4 regions of the Bradyrhizobium sp. UFLA03-84 genome follow, and region 1 is predicted to be linked to each of the others. Evidence: riboswitches for the same ligand, from Rfam matches in the RefSeq annotation. Region 1 holds a riboswitch; each other region holds the start of a gene.
What was found. Region 1 has a riboswitch for cobalamin ahead of CK489_RS01870 (TonB-dependent receptor). Riboswitches for the same ligand answer to the same signal wherever they lie in the genome.

Region 1 (7,365 bases):
CGGCATCCTCGAGCGTCTCGCCAACGGTCTGAATGAAGGCGGCATCGGCATCGGCATTCTCAACGCCTATGCCCCCGGCGCCGGCGTGCAGGAATTGACCGCGGTGTGCCAGCTCGCGGCCGATCACGCGGTGCCGACCTTCACCCACGTCGCCTACATGTCGCGCATCGATCCCGAGAGCGCGGCCGAGGCCTATATCCGCCTGATCGGCTATGCCGGCGCCACCGGCGCGCATATGCACATCTGCCACTTCAACTCGTCGAGCAAGACCGATATCGAGCGCTGCGTCGCGCTGATCGCGAAAGCGCAGGCGCAGGGCCTGCCGATCACGGTGGAGGCCTATCCCTACGGCACCGGCTCGACGGTGCTGGCGGCGACCTTCTTCAGCGATCCCAAATTCGAGGAGCGCAACGGCCTCGGCTACGATTCGGTGCAGCGTGTGACCGACGGTCACCGCTTCGGCAGCCGTGAGGAGCTGCTGGCGGCGCAGGCCGAGGAGCCCTCGACGCTGGTGCTCTGGCATGTGCTCGACATCGAGAACAACGCGCATCATCGCGATCTGCTCGACATGGCGGTGCTGTATCCGGGCGGTGCGATTGCCTCCGACGCGATGCCGTGGACACTGTCGGATGGCCGGCCCTACACCGGCGACGCCTGGCCGCTGCCGGACGACGCCACTTCGCATCCGCGCTCGGCCGGCTGCTTCACGCGTTTCATCCGCGAATGGGTGCGCGAGCGCAAGAAGGTGTCGCTGCTCGAGGGCATCCGCAAATGCGCGCTGATCCCGGCCGAGATCCTGTCGGCGAGCACGCCGGCAATGCGTGCCAAAGGTAGATTGCAGGCGGGCGCCGATGCCGATGTCGTCGTGTTCGACTACGAGACGCTGAGCGATCGCGCGACCTTCTCGGCGATGAACCGTCCGGCGGAAGGCGTGCGGCACCTCGTGGTCAGCGGCCAGCCGCTGATCAATGACGGCGTGCTCGATGTCGCGGCGCGGCCCGGCCGGCCGGTGCGCCGGCCCGTCATCGGGGGCTGACGTGCCGGTCCCGATCCTGCTGGTCGCGGGCTTCCTCGGGGCGGGCAAGACCACGGTCGTCAACCATCTGCTGGCGCATGCGCAAGGCAAGCGCATCGCCGCCGTGGTCAACGATTTCGGTGCGATCAACATCGACGCGGAGTTGATCGCCGGCGCCAGTGATGGCGTGGTCAGTCTGAGCAACGGCTGCATCTGCTGCACGCTGGAGGGCGATCTGCTGCGCACGCTTGCAACCTTGTTGCGGCGTGATCCGCGTCCCGAGTTCATCGTGATCGAGACCAGCGGCATCGCCGATCCCGCCGACATCGTCCGCAACCTGATGGATCCGGTGATCTGGAAGGAGGCGCCGCTGGAGACGGTGCTCTGCGTCGTCGACGCGACGCAGCCGGTGGCGATGCTGGATGACGCGCTGCTGCGCTCGCAGTTGCGGGCGGCGGATGTGGTGGCGCTGAGCAAGGTGGATCTCGCCGATGCAGCCGCCTGCGCCGCGATCCGCGCCGCCGTGCGAACGGTGCGGCCGGCGGCGGTGATTGTCGATGCCTTGCATGGCGAAGTGCCAACGGAATTGCTGTTTCCGGCCGATCTCGATCATGTGCCGGCGCCGCGCGAGGCCGCGCCGCGACGGCCGGCAGCTGATCGCTTCGAGACGCTGAGCTGGACCTCGGAGCGGCCGGTGCGGCTGCCGCGCCTGCAACAGGCGATCGGCAAACTGGCGCTGAAGCTGGCGCGGGCGAAGGGATTGTTCGAAACGGTGGAGCAGCCCGGGCGGCTGACGGTATTTCAACTCGCCGGCGGACGCGCGACGCTGGCTGCCGGCGGCGTACCAGCGCCCGGCGTGCCGCGTACGCGAATCGTATTCATCGCCGAGATGGGTGCGCTCTCGCGCGCCGAGATTGATGCGATCATGGAGCATTGCGTCGAGACTTAGTGAGGTAAGCCCGCACTCTTTGTGACGTCGCGGCCACGTACATCGGCAAAGCATGTGTGCGACAATCGCATCGAATTGACAGCTCTGCGTCCGCCACCTATCGTTTTTCTCGACGGTTCCCTTCGGGGATCAAAAGGGAATGCGGTGCGAGGGTAACCCCAATGCCGCAGCTGTCCCCGCAACTGTAAACGGCGAGCCTTTCGTCAATTTGCCACTGGGCCATCAGGCCCGGGAAGGCGTCGACAGGCGATGACCCGTGAGCCAGGAGACCTGCCGTCAGTCGTGGTCACACGCGAGCACATCGGGCGGGGGCGTCCTGGTGGGATCGGAGCACTGCCTTTTGGGCAATGCGCCAGTCCGCGTTCGCGGTGACGTGCCACGTTACCGCGAGTCGTTTCATGTCCTCGTCTCCCTCCGTTGCGCGCAACTGGCGCCTCGGTCTCGTCTGCTCCCTGTCATCGTTGCTGCTGCCGGCTGAGGCTTCGGCACAAACAGCTCCACCCACCACGCTCGATCCGATCGAGGTCGCCCCCTCGACATCCGCAAAGTTCAAACCCGCTGCGCGAAGCAGCAACAGCGCGGCGGCGCCGCGACGCGCCAGATCGGCGACGGTCGCCGCAGCCGGCGGCGCGCCGCGTGCCGCAGCGTCAGGCGCATCGGGGCCGGCATCGCCGACACTCAATGCAACGACGCAGGGCGGCACCGGCAGCCGCCTCAATCTGACGCCGCTGCAGACGCCGGCCAGCGTCGAGATCATCACGGCGCAGACCATCGCCGAACGCGGTCAGCACAATGTGCTCGATGCCGTCACCCAGAACGCGGCCGGCTTCATCGCCACGCCGGCGCCCGGCAATGGCGGGCTGTCGTTCAGCACCCGCGGTTTTGCCGGCAGCAACTCGGTGATGACGCTGTATGACGGCACGCGCTTCTATATCGGCTCCGGCACGCTGACGTTCCCTTACGACACCTGGTCGACGCAGCGCATCGAAGTGCTGCGCGGCCCGGCCTCGGTGCTGTACGGCGAAGGCGCGATCGGCGGCGTCATCAACGTGATCCCGAAGAAGCCGTTAGCCACGCCGTACAACGAGGCCGAGGTCTCGCTCGACAGCAACATGACGCGGCGGCTCTCGGTGGACTCTACTGGTCCGATCAATCCCAATGTGTCGTACCGCATCAACGCCACCGGCAACATGTCGGACGGCTGGGTCGATCGCGACACGACCTCGAATGCAGCGGTCTCGGCCGCCGTGCGCGTGCAGGCGTCGGACAATCTCGCCTTCACGCTGTCCGAGGACTATGGCGATCGCAGCCCGTCACGCTACTTCGGCACGCCGTTGCTCAACGGCTCGATCCAGGACGCGCTGCGCTTCAAGAGCTACAACGCATCCGACAGCGCGATCCGCTACCAGGACAGCTGGACCCAGTTCAAGACCGAATGGGATGTCGCCGACGGCATCAAGGTCAACAACACGCTCTACTATCTGACCAGCGAGCGGCACTGGCGCGACATCGAAAACTACACCTTCAATCCGAAGACCCAGCTGATCGATCGCTCCAGCTATATCGAGATCTTCCACGACCAGAAGCAGCTCGGCAACCGGATGGATACGACCTTCAGCGGTCACGTGTTCGGCCTTGCGAACCAGTTCGTTGCCGGGTTCGACGTCAACCGGATCGATTTCACCCACACCAACAACTCGCCCTATGGCGGCGCGTCGTCGGTCAACCCTTACGTGTTCGATCCAGGGTCGTTCTTTGCGACGACCACGGCGACCACGCCGGGCTTCAACGCGATCGTCAATCAATACGCGCTGTTCGCAGAGGATCGGCTGTCGCTGACCGATCAGTTGTCTGTTGTCACCGGCGTCAGGTACGATCGTCCGGAGGTCGATCGCACCGATTACAAGACGCCGTCAAACAGCTTTGAGACCACGCTGTCGGGAACGAGCTGGCGCACCGGCCTCGTTTACGAGCCGATCAAGAACCTCGCGTTCTATGGTCAGTACGCGGTCGGCGTCGATCCGGTCAGCAATCTGATCTCACTGTCGACCTCGCAGAAGACCTTCCAGCTCGCGACGGGCAAGCAGACCGAGATCGGGGTCAAACAGTCGTTCTGGGGCGGCCGCGGCGAGTGGACGCTGGCGGGCTACGATATCGTCAAGACCGGGCTGACGATTCCTGATCCAGCCAATCCCGGCACCGGCTTGGCGCTGCAGATCGGCCAGCAATCTTCCCGCGGGGTCGAGGCGTCGGTCGGGCTTGCGCTGGATTACGGCTGGCGCATCGACGCCAATCTGGCGCTGCTGCGCGCCCGATATGACAACAACAGCCAGCTGGTCGGCGGCAAGATCGTCAGCTATGCCGGCAATGTTCCGGTCAACGTACCGCAGCAGGTCTCGAACGTCTGGCTGACCTGGGATTTCGCACCGAACTGGTCTGCCTATGGTGGCGTGCAGATCGTCGGCGCGATGTACTCCGATCTCGCCAACACCCAGTTGCGGCCGGGCTACAATGTGGTCAATGGCGGCATCAAGTGGAAGCCGGATGGTCGCACCACGGTCGCGTTCCGGGTCTACAATCTGTTCGACAAGGTCTACGCGGTGACCTCGAACGGCACGGGGCAGTGGCTGCTCGGCATGCCGCGCACCGCGGAACTGTCCCTCAACGTGAAGTTCTGACGATGCGCAAGGCTCTGATCCGGCGAGCGCGGCGATGGCTCTATGTCGTCCATCGCTGGATCGGCATCGCGACGTGCCTCCTGTTCGCGATGTGGTTCATCTCCGGCCTCGTCATGATGTACGTGGCGTTTCCGCGCCTCACCGACGGCGAGCGCCTCGCTGCGCTCCCGGTCCTTCTCTGGAACAAGGTGCAGATCTCACCGGATCGCGCGATGGCGATTGCGGGCGCGGAGCTTTATCCGCGCGACCTGCGCCTCGCGATGATGGACGAGACGCCGGTCTATCGCGTGATCGGCTGGAACGGCACCGCCGTCACCATCTCGGCGATCGATGGCCGGATCATCGACGGCATCACGGCCGATCAGGCGCTCGCCGTCGTCCGCCATCATCCGCGCGCGGTGCAGCCGCGGCTGCTCGACACCGTGACGCGCGATCAATGGTCGGTCACGGCGCGGTTCGATCCGCTGCGGCCGCTTTATCTGATCGGCCTTGGTGATGCCGACGGCACCGAGCTCTATGTCTCGTCGCGCAGCGGCGAGATCGCGCTCGACACCACGCGGCGGGAACGGGTCTGGAACTGGCTCGGATCGATCCCGCACTGGATCTATCCGACGGTGCTGCGCAAGGACGGGCCGCTGTGGCGGGATGTGGTGCTGTGGATCTCGGGCGTGTGTCTGGTGGTCGCCGTCACCGGCTTCTGGATCGGCATCCTCCGCCTGCGGCTGACGCGTCGTTACGCTGATGGCGGCGTCTCGCCCTATCGCGGCTGGATGGCCTGGCATCATATTGCCGGCCTCGTCGGCGGCATCTTCGTCCTCACCTGGATGTTCAGCGGCTGGCTGTCGCTCAATCCCGGCGGGGCGTTCGCCGGGCGCGGCCTCACGCGCGAGATCGCGGTCGGTTACAGCGGCCACGATACGCCCGATATCGTCGCGCACTTGCAGTCTCCGCCGCCGATACCGGCGGTGGAGGCGCGCTTCGTCTGGATCGGCGGACGCGCTCTGATGGTGCTCGATGACGGCAACGCCCACCGCAGCCTCGCCGATCCCGCAACCGGTGCGCCCGCGGCTCTCTCGCGCGACGAGATCATCGCGGCGGCCCGACGCGCGGTGCCGGGCGTTGCGATGACATCGGCGCATCAGCTCGATGAGCCGGATGCCTATTGGTACACACTGCACCATCAGCGCGAGCTCCCGGTGCTGCGGATCGGCTTCGACGATCCCGCCCACACCTGGCTGCACATCTCTCCGGTCACCGCCGAGATCCTCGACCGCAGCGACGACAGCCGACGATCCTATCGCTGGCTGTTCAACGCGCTGCATAGCCTCGACGTCCCGTTGCTGCTGCGCATCTGGCCAGCGCGCGACGTCGTGGTGTGGCTGCTGTCCGTGGTCGGCACGGTCGTCTCGATCAGCGGTATCGTGATCGGATGGCGCCGGCTGCGGCGGAAGATGCGGCCGGAGCAGAAGCGCAAGCGTCGTGAGAAGCAGACCTATAACGAGAACAGCGCCTTCCAGGTCATCGGGCTCGGCGATGCGGCGGGCTCGTCCGGCAGGTGACGGCAGGGAGCGGGATCGCAGGCGGGAGGAGCGACAGCGCGATGCAAATCTCGCTGTCGCAGCAGCGCAACGGCTCGCGCGCAGTGCGGGCTTGCGATCGGTGATTACTTGACCGTCAGGTGCACGTCCGGCGCCGGCCGGTCCGGGACCCATTCCAATGCAAACCGCTGGCCGGCAATGATCTCATAGGTCGAGAGCTTCGATGCGACGGCGTCGCGGAACCTGAGATAGACGTCACGCTGCCGCCCGCCGGTGCGGGCCGCTGCGAGATTGAGCCATTTGTAGGCCAGCACAAAATCGGTTGGGACGCCGTGGCCCTTGTCGTAGATCAGGCCGAGCTGGGCTTGCGCGAACGGGTCCCCCTGCACGGCGCCGCGATAATAGAGATCGGCGGCAGCGGCGTAGGCCTGCGGCACACCGAAGCCGTGCTCATACATGAAGCCGAGCATGCCGAGCGCTCTCGGGTTGCCGCGCTCGGCGGCCGGCGCAAGCTCCTGAGCCGCCCTGACATAGTCGCCGCGATGGAAGGCGGCTGCGCCCCGCGCAACACCGTCGGCACTCGCGACTGACGCGGTCACCGCCCAAAGCGCTACAGCAAGCGAGGCGCAGAGCGACTTGCGCGATGTGAAAAGGCTGCGTGCGCGCATGCCCGGCTCAGTGATAGCTGGTGGTGATCGGCGCATTGGTCGTTGTCGTGGCGATGCTGCCGCGCAGCTTCGATCGCAGCTCTTCGGCCACGGTCTGGGCGTCGGAACCGTTGCGGATGATCTGCGGGCGGATGAAGATGATCAGCTCGGTGCGCTGGGTGCCATTGCTCTGATGCCCGAAGGCATCGCCGAGGCCGGGGATCTGGTCAAGCACCGGAAGCGCGTTGCGGGCGCCGCTCTGCTGTTCGCTGATCAGGCCCGCCAGCAGCACTGTCTGGCCGTTGGCGACCGAAATTTGGCTCTTGACCCGCCGCTCAGACACGGTCGGCGTCAGGTTTACCGTGCTGCTCTGCGGAACGTTGCTGATCTCCTGCTCGATATCGAGCCGCACCGTGCCGTTGACGCTGACACGCGGCGAGACCTTCAGGATGATGCCGGTGTTGCGATAGTCGATGGTGTTGACCACCGTATTGCTGGTGGTCAGCACCGTCGCGCTGCCGGTCGACACCGGGACGAC
Region 2 (7,365 bases), on a different contig from region 1:
CAGTCCCGTCGCCGTCAGCAACGAGCTGATCAAGCTGCTGTCACCGGAGACAAAGCCACGCCGCTCCACCGGCAGCACGCGATAATGATGCGTGCTCGCCTCCGCCCGCGCACGGGCGATCGCCGCATCGAGGCGCGCGATCTCGGCCTTGGCGCGGTCCGGATGCTGCAGCACATCGCCCATTGCGCGGATCTGGTCCCTCACCTCGTCCAGCGTGCGCGGCACGGTGAATTCGACCAGATGCAACCCGTGGGCCTTGAGCAAGTCGCGGGTCGCGCGCTTGTCGAACAGGCTGACGACGACGAGATCGGGCTTGAGCGGCAGCACATCCTCGGCCCCGCCGGACAGGCGCGGATAGTTTCGCGCCTTTTCGGCGGCCCAGGATTGCCAGGCGTCGCGCGAGAAGCGGCTGAGACCGAGGATCTGGTCCGGATCGGCCAGCGACAGCACGAGTTGGTCGCTGCACACATTCATCGAGACGATGCGCGGTCCGGCGGCGAACGCGGCACCACAGCAAATCAACCATGCCGCGGCGGCCAAGGCTGCGAGACGCCGCATCATCACACGTCCGCCCACGGCACGATAACGGCCTCGCGCCGGAATTCGGCGCGATAGGCACTGACCCGGAACACGCTGGCGAGCACCGCTTCCGACAATGCCTCAGCGGGCGCGCCCTGTGCCGCCAGCCGCCCCTCCGACAGCACCAGCACATGATCGGCAAAGCGCGCGGCGAGCCCGAGATCGTGGGTCACCACGAGCACAAGCACCCCGGTGTCGGCGACATTGCGCAGCTTCTGCATCACGTCGATCTGGTGGCGTGGATCGAGCGATGCAGTCGGCTCATCGGCCAGGATCACCGGCGCCTCCACCGCGAGCACCCTGGCCAGCGCGACGCGGCTGCGCTCGCCGCCGGACAGCTCGGTGACGCGGCGATCGCCGAATTCGATGACGTCGACCGCTTGCATCGCCCGCAGCACCGCTTCCACATCCCTCGGCGACAGCCGCCCCGGGTCGGTGGCGCCATGCGGATAGCGGCCGAGCGCGACGATGTCGCGCGCCGGCAGCGGCCAGTGCACCATGTGCCCCTGCGGCAGATAGGCAAAGCGCTTCGCGCGCTCGCGCAGCGGCAGCGACCCCAGCGCATCGCCGCCGATCCGGATCTCACCGTCCGACGGGATCAGCCCGGCAAGCGCGCGCAGCAGCGTGGTCTTGCCTGCACCGTTCGGGCCGACCAGCGCAACCAGGTGACCTGATGCCAGCGACAGCGAAATATCATGCAGCACCTCGCGATGGCCGAGCGTTGCATGGAGACCGCCGGCGGTGAGCAAGATCATGCCACGCCTCCGCCGAGCGCGCGGCGCTCGCGCATGATGAGGTAAAGGAAGAACGGCACGCCGATGATCGAGGTCAGCACGCCGACCTTGATGTCCGAAGTCGAGGGGATGATCCGCACCGCGATATCGGCGGCGAGCAGCAGCGCCGAGCCGGTGAACGCGCTCGGCACCAGGAGCCGCGCCGGATCGTGGCCGATCAACGGTCGCATCAGGTGCGGCGCGACCAGTCCGATGAAACCGATCGAGCCTGTCACCGCGACCGCGCCGCCGACGCCGAGCGCAACGCCCGTGATGACGAAGAGCCGCAGCCGTCCGACATTGACGCCGAGGCTCTGCGCGGCCTCCTCGCCGAGCGTCAGCGCACGGAACGCGCTCGCCTGGCTGAGCAGGATAGCGGCGCCCGCAACGATGAAGGGCAACGCCAGCGCCACATGCTGGAAGCTGCGATCCTCCAGCGAACCGAGCAGCCAGAACGCGATCTCCAGCACCACGAACGGATTGCTGGAGAGGTTCATCACCAGCGCCGTGGCGGCTCCCGCAAAGCTCGAGATCGCAAGCCCCGCGAGGATCAGGATCAACAGCCCGGCATTGCGGCCGGCGATCGCGAGCAGCGCGAACACCGAGCCGAAGGCCGCGATGATCGCCGCCACCGGCAGCGCGTAGGAGCGCACATCGGCGAGGCCGAGCGCAATCACCAGCACCGCGCCGAACGCCGCCGATTGCGGCGCGCCGAACAGCGATGGCGAAGCCAGCGGATTGCGCAGCAGGCCCTGCAGCGCCGCGCCCGATAGCCCGAGAATGCCGCCGATGGCGAACGCCAGGATGGTGCGCGGCAGGCGGATCTCGCGCACGATCACCTGCGCGACGTCGCTGCCGCCGCCGAACAGCGCCTCGATCACCGCAAGCGGCGACAACCGCACCGGTCCGACACCGAGCGAGATCACCAGCAGCAGGACCACGAGCGCGAGCAGCGCCGCGGTGGCGCTCCACCGGCGCCGCGCCGCGACCTCGGCCGCCAAGGCAAAATCCTGCACGCTCATTGGACCCATGCTCTTACAGCGATCGCCGTGGCAGACAAGCGACACTCGACAAAAACCGTGGCCGTGTGGTCATTGCCCGACTTCCGCCGGATTGACTTTGCTGCGCGGCCGAACCCTAGATGAACATGACGGTTCTTTGATGAGATGAAAAGGGAATGCGGTGCGGGGAAACTTCCCCAAGGCCGCGGCTGCCCCCGCAACTGTATGCGGTGAATCCTTCGTCAGATGCCACTGGGAAACTCGGTCCTGGGAAGGCGACGAAGGGTAACGACCCGCGAGCCAGGAGACCTGCCGTCAGCCGTGGTCACACGCGAGGATGCCGGTCGGGGAGTACAGGCATGAGCTTCACCTGATGCTGCAAGCACATGGTGAGACTGGTTCGCGGTGACGTGCCACTGACGTTGCCGAGGTCTCGCCTATGTTCCTCTTCCCGTCCCGTCGGCGCCGCGCGTTTCTGCTCGCGTCGACGATGATCGTGCCGACAATCATCGTCTCGACCGCGCAGGCGCAGCAGGCGCCCGCTCCCGATCAGCTGCCCGCGATCGAAGTCACCAAACCGGGCGACCAGAATGTTACGCGCGCCAAGCCGGCGGCTGACGAAACGCCGGCGCCACGGCGCCCGGCGCCGGGTACCACCCAGAGCAACGACACGGGCAGCGGAAGCGGATCGGGCACGACCGGGGCCGGCCTCGCCACCGGAGCAGGCGGCGCGGATGACGGCCGCCAGTTCGCCGGGATCGTCGGCTCCTCCTCGACCGTGATCACCGCCGACGACATCGCGCATTCGCCGGTGCAGTCGTTGCCCGAGATTCTCGCGCAGGTGCCGGGCGTGCAGCTGCAATCGCTCTACGGCGGACCGAACGGCGCCAAGACCTCGGTCGACCTCCGTGGCTTCGGCGCGTTCGCCTCCGACAATACCCTGTTCCTGCTCAATGGCCGCCGCCTCAACGATGTCGACAAGGCCGGGTTCGACCTCACCACGATCCCGCTCGATTCGATCGCGCGCATCGAGATCGTCAGAGGCAACAGCGGCGCGGTGCTCTATGGCGACAACGCGGTGGGCGGTGTGGTCAACATCATCACCAAGACCGGCGCCGGCGGTCCGCCGGCCACGATCCGGGCCGAAGGTGGGTTCGGTTCCTTCAACACCCGCATGGCGGCCGTGTCCGCGGCGCTCAATTCCGGACCCTGGTCCACATCGTTCTACGGCAACGGCATCAAGTCCGACGGCTACCGTGTCAACAACGCGCTCGACCAGCGCAGCGCGGTCGGCAACGTCAACTACAACACGTCGGACCTGTCCGCCTTCCTCACCGTCACCGGCAGCGACCAGAAACTCGGCCTGCCCGGCGGGCGGCTGGTCGATCCGTCGATCGGCGTCAACGAGCTGCTCACCGATCGCCGCGGCGCGGCGACACCGTTCGACTATGCCAACCAGCAGACATCAAGCGTCACGGCCGGCTTCACCAAGACGCTGACCAACGGCGTCGACCTCATCGTCGATGGCGGCTGGCGGCAGCGCGAGACGCAAAGCGGCTTCTTCGGCGCCGTGCCGACCATCAGCTTCGCCTCGACCTATAACGATGCGGCGCTGCAGACTTGGTCGCTGACGCCGCGGCTCAGCGTCAAGAACGTCGCGTTCGGAATGCCGTCGACAATCCTGACCGGCATCGACTATTACGATTCGACGTTCCGCGAGGCGCGCGGCGCCTATCAGGGCGTCGACCCCTTCCACATCTACAATATCGATCAGCAGACCGTCGCCGGCTACTGGCAACACACGCTCGGCCTGCTGCCGACGACCGACTTCTCCTACGGCGCGCGCGTTCAGAACACCAGCGTCTCGGCGCGCGACCGCTACGACCCGAACGCGCCGTTCGCGTTCGATACCCAGGCGGCTCCGCTCGACAGCAACGAGACGCAGTACGCGGCTCATGTCGGCGTCGAGCATCGCTTCACCGACACGTTCTCGGTGTTCGGCCGCGCCGCCCGCGCCTTCCGCACCCCCGATGTCGATGAGCGCGTCGCATCCGGCCCGTCTTTCGACCCGGTGACGTTTGCTCCGATCCCGCAGAACTTCCAGCTCAAGACCCAGACGTCAGAGGACATCGAGGGCGGCTTTCGGGTCAAGACCAATCTGTTTCAGGTCGAGACCAGCGTCTATCTGATGGACCTCGAGAACGAGATCCATTTCAACCCGGTGCTGTTCTACAACGTCAACCTCGATCCGACCCGCCGCTACGGCTCAGAGAGCAGCGCCTCGCTCAAGGTCAGCGACACCGTGACCCTGCGCGGCGGCATGGCGATCACCCGCGCCGTCTTCCGCGAAGGCATGTGGGCCGGCAACGACGTGCCGCTGGTGTCGCGCTATACCGGCAACATCGGTGTGACCTGGAATATCTGGCAGAACTATCTGGTGTTCGACGCCACGGTGCGGGCCTGGAGCTCGCGCATCATGGACAACGATCAGGGCAACACGCAGAGCCGGATTCCCGGCAACGCCACCGCCGATTTGAAGCTGAGCGGGCAGGTTGACCGCTTCTTCTGGTCGCTCAGCGTGAACAATTTGTTCAACGCGCTGTACTACGACTACGCCATCGCGAGCTCGTTCACGGCCGGCCGCTTCTCGGCCTACCCGCTGCCCGGCCGCACCTACATGGTCAAGGCCGGCGCGACGTTTTAGAGCATGATCCGGAAAAGTGGGGACCGGTTTTACGAAAAGATCATGCTCGAACAAAGCGCGGTGCGGCGGGTGATCCCGCCGCACCGTTTGCTCACGTTACAAGCGCCCGGGAACTGGAGTAGAGTTCCGGCAGCTGATTTGACCCGTGCAGGGGAAACGCATGGCCAAGGCCGGAAAGACGAGCAAGGGCGGCGACAGGATCAAGGACAAGACCGACGACCCGGCGAAGAAGCCTCCGCCACGAGCCGCCCAGGATGACGATTATTACGAGGATGGCGACATCGCCACACCGAAGCTGGACCGCTACGGCAATGATGATGAGCCGTTGTGAGGACGAGACGAGATTTCTCCTTTTGTCGTCCCGGGCAAGCGAAGCGCGACCCGGGACCCATAACCACCGATGGTAATGGCTGAGTTCGGCTGGGGCCACAGCCCAGTCGACGATCAGCTGCGGTGGTTATGGGTCCTGGCTTTCGCCAGGACGACGCGGTGAGGCACCGTTTAAAAAATCCTCCCCCTCGATCTTCCTGATACTCCCGCGATCGAGCAGGTGCGCACCAAAGCCGCCGCGCGCCAGCGATGCGGCGATCGGCGGTGATGCCAGCAGCAGCGCGGCCGTTATCCCAAGCGGTACAGCGCTGAGCCAGTCGATCCGGACCGGTGTCAATTCCTCGGCGCTGCCCTGATAGAGGCCTTCGCCCGCGGCGATGCGGCCGCATTCCCGGATCAGGTCGCGCCGCGTGCCGTCGCGCGAGGCGCTGCCGAGCAGCGCCTGCATCGCCAAATGCGTCCGCACCCCGGCGCGGCTCTCGGCGAGCGGCGCCGGCGTCTCGCCGCGCGAGACCCGCAGCAAGAGATCGACCAGATCGGTGCCCGACTGATAGGCGTTCATGGGCTCGACCAGCCGCGGGTTACAGTCGATCAACAGCGACGTTGCGCTGTCGAGCGGCATGATGACGTCGACCGAGAGCGCGCCGTGCCAGCCGAGATGCGCACCGATGGTCTCGAGCGCGGCGCGGATCGCCGGCCGGCTCACGCTCTCCTTGATCGCCTCGCCGCCGCCGACCCCGGCCGCGATCTGCCGATAGGCGTGGAAGCCAACGAGCGTGCCGCGGCAGAACACCGACTGCGCCTTCTCGACCGTTCCGGTGATGAGATCCTGCGCCAGCACTTCGCCGGCAAAATCGCCCGAGGATTCGAGATCGTAGAGCGCGCGATTGAGATCGCCGGCGTCGCGCACGAACCAGATGCCGCGGCTCGCGGTGCCGACCGAGGTCTTGACAACAGATGGAAACCGCAGGCCGTCGCGCAGCTCCTCGGCCGAATTCACAATCCGGGTCGGCGGCTGCGGCAGGCCGAGCTGGTCGAGCAGCCGGCTGAAGCCCGCCTTGCCGTGCACGGCGCGATAGGAGGCGAACTCCGGCAGCGCGAGGCCGGTGCGCGATGTCAGCCGCGCCGCTGCGCGGGCGAAGACGAAGCCCTGCTCATGGGTCGGCAGCAGCACATCGAAATGCTGCGACGCCAACAGTTGCTCGACGAAGCGCAGGAAGCCGGCCGGATCGGTGCGCAAAGGCGGGCAATGGTGGTATTTGCGGACGAAACGGGAATAGCGCGCCAGGCACCAGCGCGAGGGATCGCAGACCTCGACATGATGGCCGGCCAGCCCCAGGATCGTGATCGCCTCGCGGCCGGAGGTGCTGGAGCCCTCCGACACCAGCACGCGGAGCGGCTTTTTGGCGTCGATCATGGCCGATCATCACCGCGCGGCCGCACTTTGTCGCCGCCTTTAATGCCGCATGTGTCGATCCGGCACGCCCGCGCCGGGGGCAGCCATGCGCCTGCGTTCATGGACAATTAGCGGCCAGCCTCTATTTTCGGCCCGCCCTGCCGGGCCTTGGAAAAAGTGGGTTGTCGCAGACATGGTCGATATTCTGGCCGCACCGCAGCAAGCGAAGGCCGACAGCGCGCTGCGCACCCTGACCGGGATTTCGGTCGCCCATTGGGTCAGCCATTTCCATATCTTCGTGCTGCCGATGCTGTTCCCGTTCCTGAAGCAGCAACTCGGCGTCGGCTATGTCGAGCTCGGCTTCGCGCTGACGGTGTTTGCGGTGGTCTCCGGCCTGACCCAGGCACCGATCGGATACCTCGCCGACCATATCGGCGCGCGCAAGATCCTGTTGGTCGGACTGACCGTCGGCGGCTGCGCGCTGATCGGGCTCGGCCTGCATCTGAGCTATACTTCGCTGATCGTCTGCGCCGTGCTGCTCGGCCTTGCCAACAGCGTCTATCACCCGGCCGATTACGCCAT
Region 3 (7,365 bases), on a different contig from region 1:
GAGCGAACAGTAACAGCGAGCGGCGGGATGGAGGGACCTCGGTCGGATACGGAGTGCCCTGTGGATAGTTTGCACGCATTGATAGGACCTCTATCGCGCGGCTCTATGCCAACCCATGGCTTCGGCCTCGTTTTCGCTACAGAACCAGCGTTCAGCCGGTTTCTTCGTCATGTCGATTTGTCCGTAACTGATTTGTCCCGGAGAGTGATACGTGCGCTCGCCGTTACCGTCGACGGTGCCCTTTATCACGCAGTCGGGGGAGGGCGGGTCAGATAGCAGAGCAGATCCGAGCAGGAGTTCCTGGGCTTTGTTCGGCACCGAGCTCGCGCCGACAATGATCGTGCTCTTGTTGCGGCGGCGCCAGTCCCAAGGGGTGATGAATGCCCCCGACCACAGGCCGGCAAAGGCATTGCTCGCCACCACCTCATTGATGAGGTAAACATGCGCGGATGGACCGGATGACAGTGCCCAGCCGGAGCTTACCATCCAGGCGTTCACGTCCTGGCCCTCGACGAAGCAACTGCCGAGAAACCTGCCGTACTTGTCTACTCCTGCGGTCTGACAATCCCATATTCGTCCATTCGAGTAGTTGATAAGGGCATCACGAGCAGCTACCCCGCAGGCCCATTTCTGACCATGAGTATCCAGGCAAATCTGATCAGTCTCGGGGGCCTCGATACCGGAGAGCCGAATTCGCGTTTGCGCGATCTCTATCGTGTTGGCGTCGAGGATTTGGGGAGCACCGCTCAGTTTCGCCGCGCAAACGGGAGACGCGATGATGGCGAGCAATGCTGCCATCATTACGCGGTACTTCATCCTGATATCCTTTCGCTCTTGGTTCATCGGCTCACAACATCGCAGCGAACTGGTGTCGTCACAGCCGACTGCTGAGCGCACAGGTCGTCGTCTGGTCGGCATCTTTCGACAATGCTTTTGGAAGCGCTTTTGTGGAAGCTTGCTTATACTTTCAGCCTACGACCTGACGCTGGGTGAGATTCAAGAGATTTCTTCGGGGGTATTTTCCGATGCGGCTCTGGGATCCGAAGCTCGCTCCCTCTCTCCCGGACATATTCCCGCATGTTTTCAGCGCTGGACTCACGACCCGGGAAGGGCGCTTGGCACGCTATTTCTCCAAGGGCTCGGAAAAAGCGGTCGTGTGCTAGTCTTCACCGCCGAGCGGAAGAAGCCGCACTGCTAAGTCTCTATCGTTCGACAGGACTGCACGCGGTTAATGGTAAGGAAAGTGGAGGCTTGGCAAGGCACGAATAGAGTGATTGCTCAAAAGAGATCGGCCTCTCGATTGGTTCCACGGCACAGAGCAACCATGCTTCACTTACACGGTGGGCCGCATCCGCGACCGTCATTGCCCTGAAACGCTGCGCGCGAAATGACTTCCATAGGCCTGGCCGGCCGTCGATGCTCGTCGAACGGAAGAAAGCACGGTTCGGCGTAGCGTGCGGAATGATGTGGGACGGCTTTTACGGGCCGCGGTGCAAAGGCGTCCTCGCACTCTTGCGAGTTGCGATCTGGTCGCGATTTCAGAGCGATGAATTAATCCACAACACGTGTCTGCAGTCAGGCATTGCGGCATTCGCGCTGGCGGGACTTGGGCGACTCACGCTAGTCATCATGTTCAACCGCCTCGCCGCACAATGGGATTGAAATGGTTATGGCCACCCCCGAATTGCCGGTCTCTTGTTACGCGCTAGAAGTGGACGGCCGGCTCAAGGCCGAATTCGCAACCAGAGACGGCGCCCGGGCTGGTGGAGCAGAACTAAAGAAGCGTTTTCCCACGCTTCAAATCAAGATCTATGACGCGCAGACGAATGCGCGCGAGGAAATTTAGATTAAGCTCAGTTCGATCTTTCATCCTCGCAGCAAGGCTGCGGAGCTCCTCGCCGGGGGCACTCGGGAAAGGGTCCCGCCGCCATTGAGGATGCCGGCGTCGCTATCACTGCCCCGTTCCCGGGGTCCCTCTTAAACCGGTCTCGTCGCTGCACTCGCTCCCGCGGGTGCTTGTTGGTCGCGCGATGCGCTGCGCGCACGCCGGGTCGGGCTTGGCCTCAGCGTCGCCTCGCTTGGTCCGTGAAGCATGACACGTCGCGCTGGCGAGAGCGGATGTGTCTTTTTGTGCTGGTTCCGCCGCCTACTCGTCCGAAGAGGCGAGCGCCATCCTGATGCCTGGCTTTCTCGATTGGGGGCTTGCAGGCCGGAGAAAGACTTGCCTGCTGCTGGCATAGCTGGACGCGTCACTATTTCAGCGTATGGGTCTTGCTGTTGGCCCGACCCGCTCGGTGCTCAAGGAGTAGCGCTGCCGTCCTGATTATTTGCCGAGGCCTTTCGCACCCCCTCCAACGCCTCCCGTTCGTTTGGCTCTATGTGACGGAACCAAGAGCCGGGAGGAGAGGTCGCAATCCTCTTGGCAAGGAAAGATTGCGGCTCCCAATCGTGCCCCTCGCGCTTCTCGAAGGTGATGACGCCATTCTCCGTAAAATAACGCGGGCCTGGTATGTTGCAGTTCACCAACAGCAGAACGCGCCAACGGTTCGCTTTCTCGGTCGGCTTATCATTCGCCGCCGTCACGTAATCCACGACAACAGGTTCGATGATATGACAGCGGCCGCGCCGCAGTAGATCTCCGAGCTTGCCCCGCGCGGTCGTCACAAAGTTGAAATTGACCGGATCATGCAGAAAACGAAGGTTTGCGTCTTTTTCTCCGTCGGTGACTTCACTGGCGATGAGTGAAAGCGCGAGGGCACGCCAGCCGAGTTCGATGGGCTTTGCATAGGGAGACGCAACTTCAATCTTTCCGTCGGTCCCCACCTTCCAGGTAATAACGTAATGTTCGTCTGATATGTTATCCTGGCGTCTGGTCCAGGAAAGATAAACATACTCGGTGTGGTCGATGCCTTCGGCGATTCCCCAGTTTCGAGGGACGAAGTGAGCCACTTTCGAGACTTTGGAAACAATGTGCTCGATTGTCTCACCGTCTCGTGCTCGCCAGGTTGACTTGACTCGCTCGACAAGCGCGTTTTCGCCGGCTCGCGCACTGTTGCCCGTCGCAACCAGGCCAGCAAGGAAAATCAGCAATTGACAGAGACAAAGCGTGGCTCTTGCAGACATTCTCTTCATAGCGGCAGGACCATCGGTTTTGCATCCACACGTCAAAGCGGCAGCCTTCAATGCTATCCTCGATTGGAAGAAGTTAGCGGCAACGTGACGCGGGCGCCTGCCGATGTCCCGCGCGCGAGCAGGCGCAGCCCACTCGACGTCACGCGCCGCTAACTTCAGTGGGCCAGCGACAACCTCAATTTGCTGTGCTGGACCTGCCCAGGGGGAGAAGCCCGGGCATCTTGAGCCTGCATCCTTCGTGCCAGGAAATACCCGGTAAATCGCGCCGGATTCGTGCAGCGTTTGTCGGCTTTCCGACCTCCGCTCGTTTCAATGTTTCCAATCCGCCGATCAGCGCGGGCTTGCTCAGCTTTGTCGCGCCGATCTTCGAGGCGTAAGCGAAGGGCGCTGCCGGTTTACGGATGAGAAATCGGGAAGCATTTTTAAAGATTGTCGGACCGTCCGGTCGGTGTGGTCACCCGAACGCCCGCGATCTCTACCGGCTCGCAAACGATAATAAGCAAAAAACGCTCATCATCGCCGGGCGTTGGAATCGTTCGGAAGCCTACGCACACGGTCAGTCGTCCAGCTGCCTCGATTACGCATTCATGGTTGGATGAGCCGCTGTTTCCAGTCGCGCCGGCCGGGTAAGCGAAAAGCGATCAAGTCGCGCTAGCTTCCTCTCAAGTTGCTCAACATTCTCGAGAGCGTCTGACTGACGGATTGATTCATGAACGCTGTCAGCAGCCTCCTGAACAGGCTGACCGCAAAGACGGTGACAGCAAATACGCCGACGGCGCTCCAAACAGCCATTTTCATTACGGGCCTCCCCAGTGTGCGTTGAGGCGAATCGATATGCGTGCCCGAGTATTATCGGCATCAGAGACCGCAAGTCGCCTATCAGGATTGGTGGGCTCATAAGTCAACATGCGCGCCGGGCATGCTGATGAATGGTTGCGCAGATGTTTTGCCCCCGGCGGCGATTCTCGACTGTCGAGAGACAGGATGCTGGCGCGTTGGAAGCGCCGCGAATTGCGCCTTCGACAATTCTCTCGACACATGTATCGGAGAGAGCTTCCAATCGTGGTCAACTTTCGGCGTTAAATGGCCATTGGAGTCACCGATGGCGGCATTGAAGTGAGAGTGCCATCTGAGAGGTTGACGGAAGCGGTCTGTAGCCGATAATCCAAGTCGTCGAGGTTCTCCGGTCGCGCTTGATCCGGAGCTAAGAGGGAAGCCGGTGAACAGGCCGGCGCTGCCCCCGCAACTGTAAGCGGCGAGCCGCTGTCCAACAAAGTCACTGAAGCCTGTGCGGCTTCGGGAAGGCCGGACAGCAGCGATGACCCGCGAGCCAGGAGACCTGCCTCGACCACATATACGTCCACGGGCGGGGTGTCCCGGTGGTGCGCCAAGCAACCGCCCTCGGGCGATTGTGCTAGCGTCCGCCATGGCCTTTGCCCCCAACTACGGGGTTAGCGCTATGTCTCTTCTCTCCCTTCCGGTTGCCACGCTTGGAACGCCACGGATCGGTCCAAGGCGCGAGCTCAAACGCGCGCTTGAAAGTTACTGGGCCGGCGCAATCAGCGAACAGCGATTGCTCGAGGACGCAGCTGGCCTGCGCGCTGCCAACTGGGCCCGCCAAAACTCCCTCGGTGTCACTGTCATTCCGTCGAACGATTTCTCGTTGTACGATCAGGTGCTCGACACCTCTGTCATGGTTGGTGCTATCCCGGAAGTCTACGCCTCGGAAACCGAACCGGTTTCGCTCAAGACGTACTTCGAGATGGCCCGCGGTTCACAGTGGGGCCGCCAGACTGCGAGTAGCAGCCACGGATCGGGTGGATATGGCGCACCCGCACAGGAGATGACCAAGTGGTTCGACACCAACTACCACTACATGGTCCCTGAATTTCATCGGGGACAGACGTTCCGCCTGTCCTCGCGAAAGCCTATCGAGGAGTACGAGGAAGCTAAGGCCCTCGGGTTCCAGACCCGCCCTGTGCTGATCGGGCCGGTCACATTCTTGAAGCTTGGCAAGAGCGCGGATCCTGCGTTCCAGCCGCTGTCGCTCCTGGACGAGCTGATACCGGTCTATGTCGAAGTTCTGCAAGAACTGGCCAAACGGGGAGCAAGCTGGGTTCAATGCGACGAGCCCTGCCTGGTCCTTGATCTGGAGGAGGGGGCGCGAAGATCATTGCTACACGTCTACGATCGGCTCGCCAGGGAAGTTCCTGACGTCAAGATCATGATCGCGAGCTATTTCGGCGATCTCGGCGATAATCTGGACACGGCTTTAAACATGCCCGTTGCCGGACTGCACGTGGATTTGGTCCGCGCGCCGAACCTGTTGGGCCGAATCATTGCTGCCCGCCGAAGTGACCTCGTCATGTCCCTCGGCGTCATCGATGGGCGAAATGTATGGCGGTCAAACCTGTCGACGCTCCGCCAGCAACTGGATCCCGTGATTGCGAAGCTGGGCAGAGGTCATGTCCAGATTGCTCCGTCCTGCTCGCTGCTTCATGTGCCCGTCGATGTTGAACTCGAGACCGGACTTGAACCCGATCTCAAGAGCTGGCTTGCCTTTTCGGTACAGAAGATGCGTGAGCTTGCGATCCTGGCGCGGGCACTCGCGGGCGATCACGATGTCGCTGAAAGCCTTGCTGAATCGCAGTCGGCCGTGACGTTCCGCCGGACTTCACCAAAGATCCGCGATGCCGATCTCGCGGTGCGGATGCGAGCTATCGACCAGGCCATGTGCCGGCGCGCCAGCCCATTTGTCCGTCGAGCCGACATCCAATGCAAGCGCTTTGGACTACCGGCCTTTCCCACCACGACGATTGGATCCTTCCCGCAAACCCCAGAGGTCCGTAATGCGCGCGCAGCACATGCGCAAGGCGCCATAAGCGACGAGCAATACGACAAGTTCCTCAAGGAGGAGACCGCGCGCGCTCTGCGTTGGCAGGAGGACATTGGTCTGGACGTCCTTGTGCACGGCGAGTTCGAGCGTAATGACATGGTGCAGTACTTCGGCGAGCAACTCGCCGGATTCGCATTTACCAGGAATGGTTGGGTACAATCCTATGGCTCGCGCTGTGTCAGGCCACCGATCCTGTTCGGAGATGTTTTGCGGCCAAAACCGATCACGGTCGATTGGTGGCTCTACGCGCAATCATTGACTAGTAAGCCGGTAAAGGCAATGTTAACCGGACCGGTGACGATCTTGAACTGGTCGTTTGTTCGCGATGATATTCCAAGAGGCGAGGTCTGCCGGCAGATCGCTCTGGCGATCCGCGACGAAGTCCGCGATCTCGAGATAGCCGGTGCGAGCATGATCCAGATCGACGAAGCGGCCCTCCGCGAAGGGTTGCCATTGCGCCGATCGGAGTGGGCGGCCTACCTTCAATGGGCCGTCGATAGCTTCCGCATTTGCTCATCAGGCGTTGCAGATCAGACCCAGATTCATACGCATATGTGCTATTCGGAGTTTAATGACATCATCGACGCTATTGCTGCGATGGATGCGGATGTCATCTCGATCGAGACGTCGCGCTCGAAGATGGAGCTGCTCGACGCGTTCAGGAACTACAAATATCCCAATCAAATTGGGCCGGGCGTATATGACATCCATTCTCCCCGCATTCCCGAGGCGAGCGAAATGAAGGAGCTGATAGCATTGGCTCGGCAGCGGCTGCAGGATTCGCAGCTCTGGGTAAATCCGGACTGTGGTCTAAAGACGCGCAAATGGGAGGAGGTTCGCCCGGCGCTGATCAACATGGTCGCCGCCGCCCGGCAACTGCGCGCGGCCTCCGATCGGACAAGTCATTGATCCTACTCTCTCTCTCTCTCTCTCCCTCTCTCTTCCCGGACGCTGACCCGCTCATAACGCGTTTGCTCTCTGGATCATCTCGACCGAACTCGGACAAAAGAAGCCCGGCCGCGCTTAGCCGGCCGGGCGAAAGTTAAGTCTGAGGGGAGCGATGCGGACACATCGCCGACTTCCATCGGCGGAGGGAGGACAGCCGATGGTTCGATTGCCGGCGAGGACATCCGCCGTAAATCGCCCCCAAGTTGAAGCACGGATCAGCATAGCTCAATCATGCTGTGGTATGCGACCGATGTCATCGAGTATTGCAACACTAGACTAAGGTTTGCTTGGAGCATCCGGTCATAATGGTTTGTCGAGGCGAGCAAAGACTGCGGCTGGCGACACCCGACCGGCTTAGTACCGACCAAGGCGAATGCAATTGGCGGCGC
Region 4 (7,365 bases), on a different contig from region 1:
CGCCGGCGACGGCCTGGTTCATCAGGCCGGCCGCGTCGCGAAAAGTCCGCGCCAGCGCGTTGTCGGGCACGATGCCGAGGCCGACCTCGTTGGTGACCAGGATGACCGGGCTGTGCTGGCGCGGCAGCGCCTCGGCAAGGCGCGTCACTTCCTGCGACCAATCGCGCTCCGCATGCAGCAGGTTGGACAGCCAGAGCGTCAGGCAATCGACCAGCCTTGCGCCGCCGCCGTCGGTCTCGGTCAATGCCGCGACGAGATCGAGCGGCACCTCGCGCTCGATCCAGTCGTTGCCGCGCCGCGCGCGATGCCTAGCGATCCGCTCATCCATTTCAGCATCCAGCGCCTCGGCGGTGGCAATATACACCGGCTGGCCCGGAAGCGAGCGCGCGCGAAGTTCGGCGCGCCGGCTTTTGCCGGACCGGGCTCCGCCCGTGATCAGAATGACCGCCATCTCATCTCCTGCGCGACCGGTATCCGCGTCGCTCGAAACGCTCTAACCACCAATCGCGATGAAAGACAAAGCCGAAATCCACCCGCGGAGGGCTTGCACTCGCCCAATGTCTTGCGCATCAGGGGGATCGCGGCGAGGAGAGGGTTAAGTGGGATTTGCGGGAGCGATGGCAGTGGCGATGGCTGTGGACGCCTTGATCGGCTGGCCGGCGTGGCTGTTTGCCCGCATCGGTCATCCCGTGACCTGGCTCGGCCGGTTGATCCATCTGCTCGATACCAGCTGGAACCGGGCCTCCGATCGGCCGGGGCTGCGCCGCGCCGCCGGCCTTGCGACGGCCGTGCTGGTGATTGCGCTGGCGACGGCGCTGGGCTGGGCCGTTCAGTCCCTGCTCGCATCCGGGTGGGTGCATGTCGTTGTCGTGGGCGTCCTGGCCTGGCCGCTGGTGGCGCTGCGCTCGCTGCATGACCATGTCACCGCGGTGGCCCATCCACTCGCATCCGGCGACATCGCGGCCGCGCGTTCAGCGGTTGCGCAGATCGTTGGGCGCGATCCGGCCACGCTCGACGACGCCGGCATCGCGCGCGCGACCATCGAGAGCCTTGCCGAGAATGCATCCGACGGCATCGTGGCGCCGGTGTTCTGGGGCGCGCTGTTCGGCCTGCCGGGAATCCTCGGCTACAAGGCGATCAACACGCTGGACTCGATGATCGGCCATCGCACCGAGCGGCACGAAGCCTTCGGCTGGGCCGCCGCGCGGATCGATGATCTCGCCAACCTCATTCCGGCGCGGCTGACCGGCCTCCTGTTCGTGCTGCTCGCGCCAAACCGCGCGCAGGCGTGGTCATGCATGTTGCGCGATGCGCGACGGCATCGCTCACCGAATGCCGGATGGCCGGAAGCGGCGATGGCCGGCGCACTCGGGGTGCGGCTCAGCGGGCCGCGTATCTATCACGGCAGCATCGCGGACGAGCCCTGGCTGAACGAGGCGGCGCGCGATCCGGCCGCCGCTGATGTCCTCACCGGGCTGAAACTGTATCGTTACGCCATGATAGTGCTGGCCGCGGCGTTCGTGGCCCTGGCGCTGGCGTGAAGGAGCGGTGGATGCGTGAGCATGGCGGAAATCTCGATGTCGCCCAGCAACGCTTCGGCGGCGCCGCGGAAGACTGGATTGATCTGTCGACCGGGATCAATCGGGCGCCGTATCCTGACGTCGGCGTGGAGCCGCGGCAATGGAGCGCGTTGCCGTCGCGATCCGAGATCGAATCCCTTCACGCGGCTGCGCGGCAGGCCTACGGCACCGACGCGCCGATCGTGGCGATCGGCGGCGCACAGGCCGCCATTCAGTTGCTGCCGAGCCTGGCGTCGCGCGGGCAAGCGCGCATTCTTGCGCCGACCTACAATGAGTATGCCGGCGTGTTCTCGGCGGCGGGCTGGGACGTTGCCGAAGTGTCCGAGCTCGCAGCGCTCGCGGGCGCGGACATTGCCGTCGTCGTCAATCCGAACAATCCGGATGGGCAGCGCCATGATCGGCACGAGCTGCTGGCACTGTTGCCGCGCGTCGGCCGGCTCGTCATCGACGAGAGTTTTGCGGACGCCGTATCCGGCATCTCGCTTGCGCCAGACGCAGGACGCGCCGGTCTCCTGATCCTGCGCTCTTTCGGCAAGTTCTACGGGCTCGCCGGCTTGCGGCTCGGCTTCGCTGTCGGCAACGAGCGCGACATTGCCACGCTTGCGGCGATGACAGGCCCATGGCCGATCTCGGGGGCGGCGATTGCGATCGGACGGCGGGCCCTGCTCGATCGCGACTGGGCGAGGGCAACGATCGCGCGTTTGGCGGACGACTGCGTCAGGCTCGACGCAGCGGCACAATCGCGCGGCTGGACGCCGGTCGGCGGCACGCCGCTGTTCCGGCTCTACGAGACCGGCGATGCACTCGCCGCGCAAGAGACGCTTGCCCGCGGCCAGATCTGGTCGCGCGTCTTCCAGCAGAAGCCGGGATGGCTGCGCCTCGGTCTGCCCGGCAATGAGGTTGAATGGTCCCGCCTCTCGGCCGCCTTGTCGCGCTGATTTCTTGACGCGTTTTCTTCACGCGAACCGGTGTCCACTTCGCTCGAAACGCTTTAGCGTGCCAGCGCGAGCAGGCCTGCGACATCGAGATGGGTCTCGATGTGCTCGGCAAGCGCGTCGAGCGCGCTCTCGACCCTGGCGCCGTACGGCTGATCCGCCGCTGGAATATCGAGCTGCGCAAGGAATGCCTTGCGGAATTCGTCTGACGTGAACAGGCCGTGCAGATAACTGCCGTGAACCCGCCCGTCGCCGGAAATGGCACCTTCAGCGACGCCGTCGAGCCGTGCAAAAGGCCGGGCGCGATCCGGACCGTCGGTGCGGCCGATATGGATCTCGTAGGCGCTGATCGGCTGACCGGTCGCAGCGTGCACGGCGCTGACGCGGGTCAGCGTCTTCTGCTCGGTCATGGTGGTGGTGACATCGAGCAGGCCGAGGCCGCGCGTCTCGCCGGCGGGGCCTTCGATCCCGTCGGGATCGGTGACGCTCTGCCCAAGCATCTGGTATCCGCCGCACAGGCCGAGGACATGGCCGCCGCGGCGATGATGCGCCACGAGATCGATATCCCAGCCCTGCGCGCGCAGGAAGGCGAGGTCGCCGCGGGTCGATTTCGAGCCGGGCAGGATGACGAGCCTGGCATCACCGGGGATGGCTTCACCGGGACGCACCATCACGAGATCGACACCGGGTTCGAGCTTGAGCGGATCGAGATCGTCGAAATTGGCGATCCGTGACAGTGCCAGAAACGCGATCTTGCACCGGCCGGGCTTGCGGGCGTCGGCGAGCCCGAGTGCGTCTTCGGCAGGTAACTCGCCGGCGCGAGCGAACCAGGGCAGCACGCCGAAGCCGCGCCAGGCGGTGCGGGCTTCGATCAGGCGGTAGCCGTCGTCGAACAGCGAGGGATCACCGCGGAACTTGTTGATGACGAAGCCGTGGACCATTGCGGCATCGTCGGGATCGACCACCGTCTTGATGCCGACGAGCTGCGCGATCACGCCGCCGCGGTCGATGTCGCCGACCAGCACCACGGGCACGTCAGCCCTGCGCGCAAAGCCCATATTGGCGATGTCGGACCTCCGCAGGTTGACCTCGGCGGGACTGCCGGCGCCTTCGACCAGCACGAGGTCGGCACGCGCCTTCAGCCGCTCGAAACTCTCCAGCACTGCGCCCATCAGCTGTGGCTTCATGCCGGCATATTCGCGCGCGCGGGCGGTGGCGATCCGCTTGCCCTGCACGATGACCTGGGCGCCGACATCGGTTTCGGGTTTCAGCAACACCGGGTTCATGTCGGTGTGGGGCTCGACGCCGGCGGCCAGCGCCTGCAAGGCCTGCGCGCGTCCGATCTCGCCGCCGTCGACGGTCACGGCGGCATTGTTCGACATGTTCTGCGGCTTGAACGGCAGCACGCGCAGGCCGCGCCGCGTGGCGGCGCGCGCGAGGCCGGCGACGATGAGCGACTTGCCCACGTCCGAGCCGGCTCCCTGGATCATCAATGCGCGCGCCATGGCGTTCGGCTCTTAGAACTCGACGCCCGGCTGGGCCTTGATGCCGGAGCGGAACGGATGCTTCACCAGTGTCATCTCGGTGACGAGGTCGGCGATCTCGATCAACTCGTCCTTGGCGTTGCGACCGGTGAGCACGACATGCGTCATCGGCGGCTTGGACGTGGTCAGGAAGTCGACGACGTCGGCGATCGCGAGATAGTCGTAGCGAAGCGCGATGTTGATCTCGTCGAGCACCACCATGCGCAGGTTCTCGTCTGCGATCAGCTGCTTGGCCTTTTCCCAGCCGGCTTGCGCCGCCGCGATGTCGCGGGCGCGATCCTGCGTCTCCCAGGTAAAGCCTTCCCCCATCGCGTGGAATTGACAGAGATCGCCGAAATGCCCGGTGAGCAGGCGGCGCTCGCCGGTATCCCAGGCCCCCTTGATGAACTGCACCACGGCGCAGGGAAAGCCGTGCGCCACGCAGCGCATGATCATGCCGAAGGCGGAGGACGATTTTCCTTTGCCGGCGCCGGTATGAACGATGATCAGGCCTTTTTCGCCGCTCTTGGTCGCCATGATGCGATCCCTGGCAGCCTTCTTTTTCGCCATCTTGTCGGCGTGGCGCGCGTCCAGCGATGGGTCGGTGCCGACGGCGCCGTCCTCAGCGTCGTTTCCATCAGAAATCATCACGTTCCTTCGGCTTGACAAGTGCGAGGCTTGGACGAATGGTGGGCCCGCGTTGGTTCCTGTCCTACGACAGGCGAACAGGGAATGCGATAGGGCTGAGACCGCAAGGTCGGCCTGAAACGCAGCCGCCCCCGCGACCGTGACCGGAGAGATGCCCAAGCCACTGATTCCGTAAGGAGTCGGGAAGGTGGGCATCAAAGGAGAAATCCTACTCCGCAAGCCGGGAGACCTGCCAGCGCAGCATGTTGTGAGACCGGCGGACGGGGTGTTCCGCGACGGGGAACGGACCGATGCAAGATCGGTTCGTGTGCCTCATCGCTTCCCGCTGTCAATCCAGGAAGGCCGATGAGCGTTACTCTTCATGTCTGTATCACCTGTCGCGCCGGCCAAACGCTGGCGGAAGGTGAAGTCGCGCCCGGTGCGCGTCTGCATGCCGCGCTTGTCGAGGCCGGTGTGCCCGACGATGTCAATCTGGTTCCCGTCGAATGCCTGTCGGCTTGCAGCCAGGGCTGCTCGGTTGCGCTCAGCGCGCCCGGCCGGTGGTCCTATGTCTACGGGCGCCTGTCCGAAGCCAATGCCAGGGATGTGATCGCCGGTGCCTCCGCCTACGCATCGGCGCCCGACGGCATCGTGCCGTGGCGCAGCCGCCCGGAAATCTTCCGCAAGCAATCGCTTGCCCGCATTCCACCTCTTCCCGTCGTGCCGGAGGCCGCAGAATGACTACACTCGCCAAGGTTCCGGTCACCGTCGTGACCGGCTTTCTCGGGTCCGGCAAGACGACGCTGATCCAGCACCTGATCCGCAATGCCAACGGCAAGAAGCTTGCGGTGCTGGTGAACGAATTCGGCAGCGAAGGCGTCGACGGCGACATCCTGAAATCCTGCGCCGATGCCAATTGCCCGACCGAGAACATCGTTGAACTCGCCAATGGCTGCATCTGCTGCACCGTCGCCGACGATTTCATCCCGGCGATGGAGCAGTTGCTGGCACGGCCTGTGAAGCCCGATCACATCGTGATCGAGACATCGGGCCTCGCGCTGCCGAAGCCGCTGCTCAAGGCGTTCGACTGGCCCGAAATCCGTTCGCGGATCACCGTCGACGGCGTGATCGCGCTGGCCGATGCAGAGGCCGTTGCCGCCGGCCGCTTTGCGCCGGATCCGGCTGCGGTGGATGCGCAGCGTGCTGCCGACGACAATCTCGACCACGAGACGCCGCTGTCCGAAGTGTTCGAAGACCAGATCGCCTGCGCCGACATCGTGCTGCTGACCAAGGCCGATCTCGCCGGATCGGAAGGCATCAGCGCGGCCAAGGCGGTGATCGCGGCCGAGATGCCGCGCGAGGTGCCGATGTTGCCCGTCGTCGACGGCGCCATCGACGCGCGCGTGATCCTCGGGCTTGGCGCCGCGGCCGAAAATGACCTCGCATCGCGTCCCTCTCATCACGACGGCGAAGAAGAGCACGAGCACGACGACTTCAATTCGGTAGTGATCGATCTTCCGGAGATTGTCGACATTGACGCGCTGGTCGCCTCGATCAAGGGGCTGGCGCGCGAGCAGAACGTGCTGCGCGCCAAGGGCTATATTGCGGTCGAAGGCAAGCCGATGCGGTTGCTGGTGCAGTCGGTCGGCGAGCGGGTGCGGCATCAGTTCGACATGCCCTGGGGCGTGCGGACGCGACAGTCCAAGCTCGTCGTGATCGGCGAACACGGTGATATCGATGAAGCCGCCATCAGGGCCCGGCTTGGTGTCTGATGCACGTCATCTTCCGCGAGAGCCGCGGCCTTGAGGAGACCGCGACACCAAGAGACCTCGGCCAGGATCCGGCCGATCTCGTGGTGTTGTCGTTTTCCGACAGCGATCTCGCGGCGTTCGCGGCCGGCTGGCGGCGCGGCCGCGCCACGTTGCCGTCGCTGCGGCTCGCCAATCTCGCGGAGCTGCGCCATCCGCTGTCGGTCGATACTTATATCGAGCGGACGCTGTCGCATGCGCGCGGCATCCTGGTGCGACTGATCGGCGGCGAACCCTATTGGTCCTACGGGCTGTCAGCGGTACATCGGCTGGCCAAGGAGCGCGGCATCGCCCTGGTGGTGCTGCCGGCGGATGGCCGCGATGATCTGCGGCTGGATGAGTTTTCGACGCTGCCGGTCTCGACGCTGCGCCGTCTGAAGGTGCTGTGCGACAAGGGCGGCCCCGTGGCCGCGCAGGCCGTGATCGCACAACTGGCGCTGGCGTCCGGACTCTATGCCGGACCTGTGGTCGGCGAGATCGATCTGCCCGAGATCGGCGTCTACGATTCCCGACTTGGCGCCGTCGCATCGCTGCCGCCACCGGATGGTCGGCCGCGGGTGCTGGTGACCTTCTATCGCTCGTATCTGGCGGTCGGCGACACCGCGCCGGTCGACGCATTGACCGATGCGTTGCGCGCGAAGGGTTTTGATGCCCACGGTGTCTTCGTCACCTCGTTGAAGGCGGCAGGCGTCGCCGGCTGGCTGCGCGCGCAGTTCGCACCATGTCCCCCGGCCGCCATCGTCAACGCGACCGCGTTCTCCGCGGCCGCTGACGACGGCACGACGCCGTTCGATGCCGTGTCGTGCCCGGTGTTCCAGGTTGGCCTGTCCACCGCGCGGCGCGAGGATTGGGCTCTGTCGCTGCGTGGTCTCTCGCCCGGCGATCTCGCCAT

Region 2: it holds a riboswitch for cobalamin, as region 1 does, so the genes downstream of both, CK489_RS10905 (TonB-dependent receptor) here and CK489_RS01870 (TonB-dependent receptor) in region 1, are expected to answer to the same signal.
Region 3: it holds a riboswitch for cobalamin, as region 1 does, so the genes downstream of both, metE (5-methyltetrahydropteroyltriglutamate--homocysteine S-methyltransferase) here and CK489_RS01870 (TonB-dependent receptor) in region 1, are expected to answer to the same signal.
Region 4: it holds a riboswitch for cobalamin, as region 1 does, so the genes downstream of both, CK489_RS23025 (DUF1636 family protein) here and CK489_RS01870 (TonB-dependent receptor) in region 1, are expected to answer to the same signal.

The regions. Positions count from the first base shown of each region.
Region 1 covers NZ_NSJY01000003.1:392,978-400,342, reverse strand. Annotated here, with positions in the region: gene CK489_RS01880 (amidohydrolase family protein) at 1-1,036, shown strand, start outside; gene CK489_RS01875 (CobW family GTP-binding protein) at 1,038-1,964, shown strand; cobalamin riboswitch at 2,061-2,256, shown strand; gene CK489_RS01870 (TonB-dependent receptor) at 2,363-4,642, shown strand; gene CK489_RS01865 (PepSY-associated transmembrane domain-containing protein) at 4,645-6,201, shown strand; gene CK489_RS01860 (tetratricopeptide repeat protein) at 6,306-6,779, opposite strand; gene gspD (type II secretion system secretin GspD) at 6,856-7,365, opposite strand, start outside.
Region 2 covers NZ_NSJY01000009.1:171,459-178,823, reverse strand. Annotated here, with positions in the region: gene CK489_RS10920 (ABC transporter substrate-binding protein) at 1-558, opposite strand, end outside; gene CK489_RS10915 (ABC transporter ATP-binding protein) at 561-1,334, opposite strand; gene CK489_RS10910 (FecCD family ABC transporter permease) at 1,331-2,374, opposite strand; cobalamin riboswitch at 2,487-2,684, shown strand; gene CK489_RS10905 (TonB-dependent receptor) at 2,844-5,057, shown strand; gene CK489_RS41685 (hypothetical protein) at 5,218-5,388, shown strand; gene CK489_RS10895 (ATP-grasp domain-containing protein) at 5,515-6,804, opposite strand; gene CK489_RS10890 (MFS transporter) at 6,977-7,365, shown strand, end outside.
Region 3 covers NZ_NSJY01000012.1:27,206-34,570, forward strand. Annotated here, with positions in the region: gene CK489_RS13630 (carbonic anhydrase) at 1-79, opposite strand, end outside; gene CK489_RS13635 (thermonuclease family protein) at 91-816, opposite strand; gene CK489_RS40780 (hypothetical protein) at 776-1,198, shown strand; gene CK489_RS13645 (hypothetical protein) at 1,670-1,846, shown strand; gene CK489_RS13650 (nodulate formation efficiency C protein) at 2,299-3,123, opposite strand; gene CK489_RS41320 (hypothetical protein) at 3,354-3,509, shown strand; cobalamin riboswitch at 4,292-4,493, shown strand; gene metE (5-methyltetrahydropteroyltriglutamate--homocysteine S-methyltransferase) at 4,592-6,937, shown strand.
Region 4 covers NZ_NSJY01000014.1:289,662-297,026, forward strand. Annotated here, with positions in the region: gene cobU (bifunctional adenosylcobinamide kinase/adenosylcobinamide-phosphate guanylyltransferase) at 1-451, opposite strand, end outside; gene cbiB (adenosylcobinamide-phosphate synthase CbiB) at 618-1,541, shown strand; gene cobD (threonine-phosphate decarboxylase CobD) at 1,553-2,518, shown strand; gene CK489_RS23015 (cobyric acid synthase) at 2,572-4,020, opposite strand; gene cobO (cob(I)yrinic acid a,c-diamide adenosyltransferase) at 4,033-4,686, opposite strand; cobalamin riboswitch at 4,723-4,937, shown strand; gene CK489_RS23025 (DUF1636 family protein) at 5,032-5,406, shown strand; gene cobW (cobalamin biosynthesis protein CobW) at 5,403-6,437, shown strand; gene cobN (cobaltochelatase subunit CobN) at 6,437-7,365, shown strand, end outside.